Regions from separate parts of the Thermoanaerobacterium sp. RBIITD genome, predicted to be linked through region 2. Evidence: riboswitches for the same ligand, from Rfam matches in the RefSeq annotation. Region 2 holds a riboswitch; each other region holds the start of a gene.
What was found. Region 2 has a riboswitch for thiamine pyrophosphate ahead of thiD (bifunctional hydroxymethylpyrimidine kinase/phosphomethylpyrimidine kinase). Riboswitches for the same ligand answer to the same signal wherever they lie in the genome.

Region 1 (2,202 bases), 930 kb from region 2:
AAAAATTCATTGTAAAAGCTCATATACATTACCTTCTTTTATAAATTTAAAAATCCTGTAAGCGGCGATGATGCCTCAGCATACTTCTTTACAGTACCTGCACCTGAAACAAATGCCATTCTCCCCGCTTTTACAGCATTGCTAAAAGCTTCAGCCATAAGTGCAGGGTCGCCGGCTGTCGCAATCGCTGTATTTACAAGAACGGCAGCTGCTCCCATTTCCATTGCTTCACATGCTTCATGTGGCTTACCTATTCCTGCATCAACAATAATCGGAAGGTCTATTTCATCTATTAATATCTGGATAAGTTCTTTTGTTTTAAGTCCCCTGTTTGTGCCGATCGGCGCACCAAGCGGCATTACTGCAGCAGCGCCTGCATTTTTTAACTTTCTGGCAACAATAAGGTCAGGGCTTACATAAGGCAATACTGTAAACCCTTCATTTGCAAGGACTTCTGTAGCTTTAATAGTTTCTATGTTATCAGGTAACAGGTATTTATTGTCAGAAATAATCTCAATTTTAATCCAATTGCCTGCTCCTATAGCCCTTGCAAGCCTTGCAATCCTTACTGCTTCTTCCGCATTTCTAGCACCAGATGTATTAGGCATCAAAATACAATCATCAGGTATATAATTTATCATATCTTCCTGTGTCTTACCAAAATCTACTCTTCTTACAGCAACTGTAACAACTTGTGCACCTGACCTTTTAATCACCTCCGGTATAAGCCTGTCGTCAGGAAATTTACCTGTCCCTATAAACAATCTGTTTGTTATTTGTTTGCCGCCAATTATTAATTTATCAGGCATATCAACCACCTCCTACAAATCTTATAACTTCAAGGTTGTCATTTTCTTTTAATATTATTTTGGGCCATTCTTCCCTTTTGACTATATTGTAATTATATTCAACAACCACTGTTTCAGGATTTATACCCTTTTGCTGTAATAATTCTAATAAACTTATGTTACTGTCTAGTACAACTTTATCTCCATTTAGGTTTAAAACCATATAATTCCCCCTTAAAAAATAAAAGTTCACGTAAGTGAACCTTTTATAAAAAATTCAGGCTCCCTACGATAGTACTAACTATATCAGGTTCAATGGGTTAAGAGCATGGGCTCTTTCTCAGCCTTTCGGCACCCCAGCCTCGTTATTCATTTAATTTAAATAAATTATATCACAAAATATTATCAAAATAAATAGCAAATATGTTGAATTTAATTTATTTCTGATTCCATTCTCCAGCCTTGGCTTCATGCTGTTCTACAAGTTCAGGATAATATTTTCCCTCTGAGAGTACCTTATCCCACAGCTTTGACGGAAACATCTTTTTTTACTGAATATAACATTTTTTCTTCATTGTCTTTTTTTAAATTAAAATTAATAATATCTTGTATATGAATGCAAACATTATGATAGCATTATTCCTTAAGGTGAATTTCAGCCTAGCCCACATCAGTACCGCCTACACTAAAGTCATAGTAGATTGCTATTAGTGGCAGTTTCCTTTTTGAGTCTCCACATTGCCAGCGCAAAGCTGCCACAGCACATCACTGTAAATAGCACAATAACAGGCAGGATGTCTCCAATCAAAATCGTCGCTCCAAATATCAAGCTGCACAGAGCGTTAATAACATGTATAAATGGATTAAGCATCACGGCTACCGCCAATCACCCTGGCAAGCTTTCAAAAGGGAAAAAAGCTGAGTTCAAAAAAAGATAGGCAGCACAATCGCAGTCATAGTTGTTTCATAGATAACTTCATTTGGCATGTTAATGGTAAAATAAAAGTGGTTCTTTCCAAAATTAGTTAATCTTGTGCATATGTTCAGACCAAAGCACTTTAGCTCTTAGTGTATCAAAGCTACACCTTCTATACATAATTCTTTTAATTACTTTAAGCTTATTGACACTGCCTTCCGCAAGACCATTATTAAAATCATATATTATTGCATTTCTAACAGCATCTATATCTTTTACCAGCCCTTTCACAAAACTTTCTATTTCGTGAATTTTTAACGAATCGGCTTTATCTATCCATTCTTCTAATTTACTAATATTTTTCTCTAATAGTATTTCCCTAAATTCATTTACAAGATGATATATACTTGTATAAAATGGATATTCATTAAACACTCTATCTAATTGCTCTTGAGTAATCATTTTTACTTCCTCGATAGGTTTGTACAGCAACTTTAT
Region 2 (2,202 bases):
CAGAAGTACAACAGCAATATTGTTTATCCAGTAAGCTTCATTGTCAAAGAATAAGGTCCACAATAAAACAGATACACCTACTATAAAAATCCCTAAAGAAGTAGACATGCCAATAGCACCATTGAAGGCTTTTGCAGATTGTATTATCATAACAGCCGTCCAGCCAATCAATTGAAGCACATTTAAAAATCCTATAAAGATCATGCCTCTGTCGCCTAAAACGCCTTTCGTGGATTCTATTGCAGGCTCTTTAACCTTATAAGACATAAGTCCTCCAAGCGCAAAAAACAGTGTACCGATTATGTGACCTAATAAGATGCTTAAAATCCCTTTAGTTAAGCCTAATGGTGCGAAATAAGAACCAGTGAAAACTTCTGCAATCGATATAGCCGCACCTGCCCATATCAAAAATAACGTCGAGTTTTTAATATTCATAGTCTATGCCTGCTTTCCTGTAAAGATCTACTAAATGTCCTACAGGTCCTACTCCTTTACCTATCTCTAAAGAATTTTTTATAGCTTCCGTTATATAACTTTTAGCGTTTATTATTGCATCTTTCAAGCTTAATCCTCTACCAAGGTATGAAGCAATAGCAGAAGAATACGTACATCCTGTCCCATGTGTATTTTTAGTATCGATCCTCTCCTGTGGCAAACTTAAAAATTCATTTCCATCGTAAAATACATCAGTAGCATTTTCTACGGAATGACCGCCTTTTACGACGACAGCTTTTACACCCATGTCGATGATTTTCTTTGCAGCCTCCTTCATGTCTTCAATTCCCTCAATATTCATTCCGGTGAGTTCACATGCTTCTGGTATATTTGGCGTTATTATGTCTGCCATAGGCAAAAGCTTTGTCTTTAAAGCGTCTATGGCATCTTTTTTCAGAAGGTAATATCCGCTTTTCGATATCATGACAGGGTCTAATACAACATTCTTAGGATTCCACTTGCTGAGAGATGACGCAATAGCATCAATAATCTCTTCACTTGACACCATACCGATCTTTACGGCATCCACCTCTGTGTCATCAAAGACACAGTCTATCTGCTTTTTGATGATATCAGCATCCATCTCCCTCACATCAAAAACTCCAACAGTATTCTGCGCTGTCACTGCCGTAATGACGCACATACCGTATACGCCAAGGGCGCAAAACGTCTTTAAATCTGCTTCTATTCCTGCACCACCTATGCTGTCAGAGCCTGCAATAGTAAGTACCTTTTTCATAATGAATTCCTCCTTTAATTTTGCCGGCTAAGCAAAATAAAAAAGTGCACTGGATTAGCGCACTTAATTTACATTGTACTCCCTCCGCCGGCATTATCCAGATCAGGTTATGGGTCATAGCAGAGATTCGCTGCTAACTCTCAGCCGGGCTAATTCCCCCAGCTCCCCAGACAAGTTATTAAATTATAAAAATATTATAGCATAATTTTTATGTTTGTACAGTGCCTTCGATTAAATTTTTGCTATATCTATAAATCAAAAACTAATTTGAAATTTCTATTGACAATTTTAAATCATAGTGTTATTTTAATATTAAAACCAAGTAATCCAATCAATTTACTTGTAATTAAGGAGGACATTTTTATGGATTCTATTAATTATTTTAACAGTATAGCTAAAGAATGGGATGATATAAGAAAAAAATACTTTGACGATGATATTCGCAACATTGCAATTGAGCTATCAAAGTTAAAAAGAAAGAATGATTTTACTGTCGCTGATATCGGTACAGGGTCCGGCTTTATGGCCTTAGAACTATCAAAATATGCAAGAACGGTTATTGGTATAGATGTTTCAGAGCAAATGCTTAAATGTGCAAAACAAACAGCTGATAAACTTGGTATTAATAACATGATTTTTTTAAAGGGAAGTATGGAAGAAATACCCATTATTGATGACTCTATTGATATTGTATTTACAAATATGGCTTTACATCATGTGGAAAATCCATTTAAAGGAATTATGGAAATTCACAGGATTTTAAAATATGGTGGCAGCTTAGTAATAACTGATGTAATGAAGCACAATAACGAATGGGCAAGATTTGAAATGTATGACAGGTGGCTTGGATTTAATTTAGGAGATATAGAAAAATGGCTCATTCGTAGTAACTTTAAAGAAATACTTGTAAAAGAAACAGACCTTTATGCAACTGCAAAGTCTTCTAAAGGAGAGACAGCAAAAACAGG
Region 3 (2,202 bases), 1.5 Mb from region 2:
ACTTGCTTCAGTGCAGGGAAATGAATCGAAATTATACATAGATAATGCAGATACAGAAACTGAAGATGACAATGATAGTGGTGATAATGACGATGTATAAAATACCGGAGAAATCCGGTGTTTTTATCATGAGGATGTGGTATTGTGATATGTGATTATTTAGATACAGCAATTGGCAAGCTTACTATATATTCAAATGGAAAGGGTATTTGCAGGATAGATTTTTTTTATGATGAAAATTTTGAATGTTATAGAGGAAAAGATATGTATATCGATGATTGCAAAAAACAGCTTAAACTTTATTTCGAAGGGCAATTAAAAGAATTCAATGTAAAGCTTGATATTAACGGTTCGGATTTTCAAAAATCAGTGTGGAAGGAGCTTATGAAAATTCCCTTCGGCTCTTATGCAACATATGGAGAAATTGCAAAGAGAATTGGAAAACCAAATGCTAAAAGAGCTGTTGGAGGTGCTCTTAATAGAAATCCAGTTCCTATAATAATTCCATGTCACAGAGTTATTGGTGCTGATGGAAGTTTGACAGGCTTTGGCGGAGGGTTACCCATAAAAGAGTTTCTTCTAAGACATGAAGGTATTGCATTTAGGATGTAGCTGACTTATAATATTACTTGAGTAAAAATTTAATAGACTATGTCCGCTGGGGGAGCTTTAAGCTGAGATGGCAAATGCCGAACCCCTCGAACCTGATTAGGCTAATACCTACGAAGGGAATGCGGTTATGAACCGCATATTTCATATGCGGTTTTTTGTTTTTCAGCGGTACATAGCCTCAATAAGAGGAGGTATTTTTAATGTCTTACATTGTAAGTATTTTTTCTGATTTTACAAAATTAAAACCAGCTACGATTTCCATCATTGTAGCAATTTTATTCGCAGTTTTGCTCTTTTACATCTTAAGAAAAAGCGTGAAATTTAATACACAGATGATAGTATATGGTGGTCTTGCAATTGCTATATCGTTTGTACTGTCATACATTAGGTTCTATCATTGGCCACAAGGTGGGTCTATAACACCTGCAAGTATGTTGCCACTATTCATTTTTGCATATTATTATGGCGCAGGGCCTGGAATAGTTGTTGGCATGGCATATGGCATGCTACAACTTATACAGGACCCATTTGTTGTTCACTGGATACAGCTGCTTCTTGATTATCCATTGGCATTTGGTGCACTCGGGCTTGCAGGTTTATTTAAGAAGAATTTAAGCCTCGGTGTTCTTGTAGGCGGTTTTGGAAGGTTTTTCTCTCATTTCTTGTCTGGCGTATTCTTTTTCGCAAGTTATGCACCAAAGGGAATGAATCCAATAGTGTATTCGCTGCTTGTCAATGGAATACTCGTTGGTGTTGAAGTTGGAATTTGTTTTGCAGTATCACTTATACCGCAGGTCAAAAATGTTATTGATAGAGTAAAAGCAAAAGCATTTGTATAAGAAGTTTATAAAAGTCCCTTCTATTTTTTAAGTAGAAGGGACTTTTATTTTATTACGTTTTAACATTTAGATGAACATATTTTTTTTTCAATAAAATCAATTTGATGGTATAATAATAAATAGCAATAGAAAATAAACTATATTGATAGCATTAAAATTTAACACATTTATAATACAAATTTAATGAGGATTTAATATTCAGGTGAGATAATCAATATAGTGATTGAGAGGGTCTTTAAATGGATAAGATAAGGATTTTGATACTTTATGAAGATATAGGAACAGGTCATAAAAGGACGGCTATGGCGCTTAAAAAAGCTTTTGAAAAGAGAGAAAATGTTGAAGCTATTGTAGCAAATCCTTTTGGGGAGAAGTTTCCTGGTCTTGCTAACCTGACAACACAGATTTATTTAAAAACCCTGAAGTTGACACCTGATTTATGGGGATACCTGTATGAGATGGAGAGAGACAAGATAGAAAGGAAGATAAATAAATTAGTCGGCATATCAATATATACATTTATTAAGGATTATGTGCTAAGCTGCAATCCTGATGCTGTAATTTGTACGCATCCTTTTTCATGTTCTATATTGTCACATGTAAAAAGAAATCTTGATATACCTATTTATGCAATATTGACTGATTATGATGTGCATGCATATTGGATACATCACCATATTGACGGGTACTTTGTAGGCTGCAGTGAGATGAAAACCCAAATGGAAAATATGGGGGTACCAGATAGTAAGGT
Region 4 (2,202 bases), 280 kb from region 2:
GCACCTTTGATTGGGAAGGGAGCCGACACAAAAAGCCCACGCTTTACAGTAGGCATTGGTGTAATACTATCGACGCTTGCCTATCTGTGCTTTAGCCTATTCGGGTATCAAATTTGGGGCCTTATCATCGGTGTTATCGTGCTTGATCTTGGCAATCAGTGTGGACAGGTTTCCAATCAGGCAAGGGTCCAAGCACTTGGTGACTCAACACGCAGTCGCAATAATACCGTGTTCATGTTTTCGTATTTTATCGGCGGGGCGGCAGGTTCTTTCCTTGGTACCCTTTGTTGGCAGCATTACGGATGGTACGGCGTTTGCATGGTAGGACTTGCTTTCCAATTTGCTGCGATAATTACTCATTTTTTGATTTACAGAAAGTGAAATGGCATTTTTAGTTTTACTAAATCATATTGAGGATATCGTCTAATGATTCTAATATCTTAATGCCTGTGTTAAAAATACTTTCTACTGTATCATAGCCAGATCCTAATGCTGCTGATAATACTTCTTAATTTTTTCTTCAAATCCATAAGTTTCTGTATCTGATTGTGCTATTATCATTTGATGAACATTATTTTCACAAACTATTATGGTATCCATATATTCTCTTGTTCTCGTTATATTTCATAACCCTTTAAAAAATATTTTGAAGGCTTTTAAATGGCTATTACCATAGTATTTTTAAGTTCATAGTGGTATAATCTAATAGTAAATGATTTAAAAAATCATATAGTTAGCGTTTTAATTCCACTAGGGGTGCTCGCCAGAGCTGAGAGAAAGGTGCGTCCTTTCAACCCTTGAACTTGATCCGGTTAGGACCGGCGTAGGGAAGTGGTTAAACCATGTGCCTTGCGGTCCATGGTTTTTATTTATTTTGGAAAGGAGAAGATATCATGACACAGATTGAATACGCTAAAAGGGGTATATTAAGTGACGAGATGAAAGCAGTGGCCCAACAGGAGGGTGTGACGGAAGAGTTTATATTGGAAGGCGTCGCCGCAGGTCGTATTGTAATACCTTGTAATCAACATCACGGCGGTTTAAAACCCTGTGGCATAGGAGGGGGATTGTCCACAAAAGTTAACGCCAATATAGGGACCTCTGAGGAATACCCCGACCTGGACAAAGAGCTGGTAAAATTGGACGTAGCGCTAAAAGCTGGAGCTGATGCGGTTATGGACCTAAGCACAGGAGGCGATGTAAATGCAACTCGCAAGGAGATTGTACGGCATTGTGAGGTTCCAATAGGCACGGTGCCTTTGTATCAGGCGGCTGTAGTAGCTATGGAGAGGTATGGGAGTATTGTAAAAATGTCAGAGGAAGATATCTTTGAGGTCATAGAACAGCAGGCCAGGGATGGAGTCGACTTTATGACTGTACATTGTGGCCTGACGATGGATTCCCTAGAGAGCTTAAGGCAGCAGGGCAGAGTTATGGACGTGGTGAGCCGTGGTGGCTCATTTATAGTTGGTTGGATGCTGTATCATCAAAGAGAAAATCCTCTATTTGAGCATTTTGATAGACTGCTGGATATAGCGAAAGAGCACGATGTCACCCTGAGCCTTGGGGATGGATTGAGGCCTGGATGTATAGCGGACGCTACCGACAGGGGTCAGATACATGAACTCTTGATATTGGGGCAATTGGTCAAAAGATGCCGGGATGCGGGCGTACAGGTCATGATAGAAGGACCCGGCCATGTCCCTTTAGATCAGATAGAGGCCAACGTAAAATTGCAAAAGAGCTTGTGCGATGGTGCGCCTTTTTATGTGTTGGGGCCGCTGGTTACAGACATAGCACCTGGGTACGATCACATAGTGGCCGCTATAGGCGGGGCCATAGCGGCGTCCTGTGGAGCTGATTTCCTATGTTATGTGACACCTGCAGAGCATCTGGGCCTTCCGGATTTAAATGATGTAAAAGAAGGGGTAATAGCTTCCAAGATTGCGGCTCACGCCGCGGACGTGGTAAAAGGTATTAAAAAAGCCAAGGATAGGGATTTAGCCATGGCTATAGCTAGGAAAAAACTGGATTGGGAGGCGCAGGTACGGCTTTCCTTAGACCCGGAAAAGGCGTCAAGGTATCGTCAAAGTAAAAATATTTCTAATCAAAATACGTGTAGCATGTGCGGCAGGTTTTGCGCTATGAAAATTGTGAGCGAATACCTGGAGTGTGAAAATGTCTCTAAATGCTAGCTTAGTG

Region 1: it holds a riboswitch for thiamine pyrophosphate, as region 2 does, so the genes downstream of both, thiS (sulfur carrier protein ThiS) here and thiD (bifunctional hydroxymethylpyrimidine kinase/phosphomethylpyrimidine kinase) in region 2, are expected to answer to the same signal.
Region 3: it holds a riboswitch for thiamine pyrophosphate, as region 2 does, so the genes downstream of both, thiT (energy-coupled thiamine transporter ThiT) here and thiD (bifunctional hydroxymethylpyrimidine kinase/phosphomethylpyrimidine kinase) in region 2, are expected to answer to the same signal.
Region 4: it holds a riboswitch for thiamine pyrophosphate, as region 2 does, so the genes downstream of both, thiC (phosphomethylpyrimidine synthase ThiC) here and thiD (bifunctional hydroxymethylpyrimidine kinase/phosphomethylpyrimidine kinase) in region 2, are expected to answer to the same signal.

What each region holds. Positions count from the first base shown of each region.
Region 1 covers NZ_LT906662.1:2,636,271-2,638,472, reverse strand. Annotated here, with positions in the region: gene thiH (2-iminoacetate synthase ThiH) at 1-23, opposite strand, end outside; gene CPG45_RS12715 (thiazole synthase) at 39-809, opposite strand; gene thiS (sulfur carrier protein ThiS) at 811-1,011, opposite strand; TPP riboswitch at 1,055-1,157, opposite strand; gene CPG45_RS12705 (transposase) at 1,810-2,202, opposite strand, start outside.
Region 2 covers NZ_LT906662.1:165,273-167,474, reverse strand. Annotated here, with positions in the region: gene cytX (putative hydroxymethylpyrimidine transporter CytX) at 1-435, opposite strand, end outside; gene thiD (bifunctional hydroxymethylpyrimidine kinase/phosphomethylpyrimidine kinase) at 425-1,234, opposite strand; TPP riboswitch at 1,296-1,413, opposite strand; gene CPG45_RS00815 (class I SAM-dependent methyltransferase) at 1,598-2,202, shown strand, end outside.
Region 3 covers NZ_LT906662.1:1,659,488-1,661,689, forward strand. Annotated here, with positions in the region: gene CPG45_RS07745 (hypothetical protein) at 1-100, shown strand, start outside; gene CPG45_RS07750 (methylated-DNA--[protein]-cysteine S-methyltransferase) at 145-612, shown strand; TPP riboswitch at 651-749, shown strand; gene thiT (energy-coupled thiamine transporter ThiT) at 813-1,451, shown strand; gene CPG45_RS07760 (MGDG synthase family glycosyltransferase) at 1,691-2,202, shown strand, end outside.
Region 4 covers NZ_LT906662.1:446,280-448,481, forward strand. Annotated here, with positions in the region: gene CPG45_RS02110 (MFS transporter) at 1-381, shown strand, start outside; TPP riboswitch at 743-847, shown strand; gene thiC (phosphomethylpyrimidine synthase ThiC) at 894-2,195, shown strand.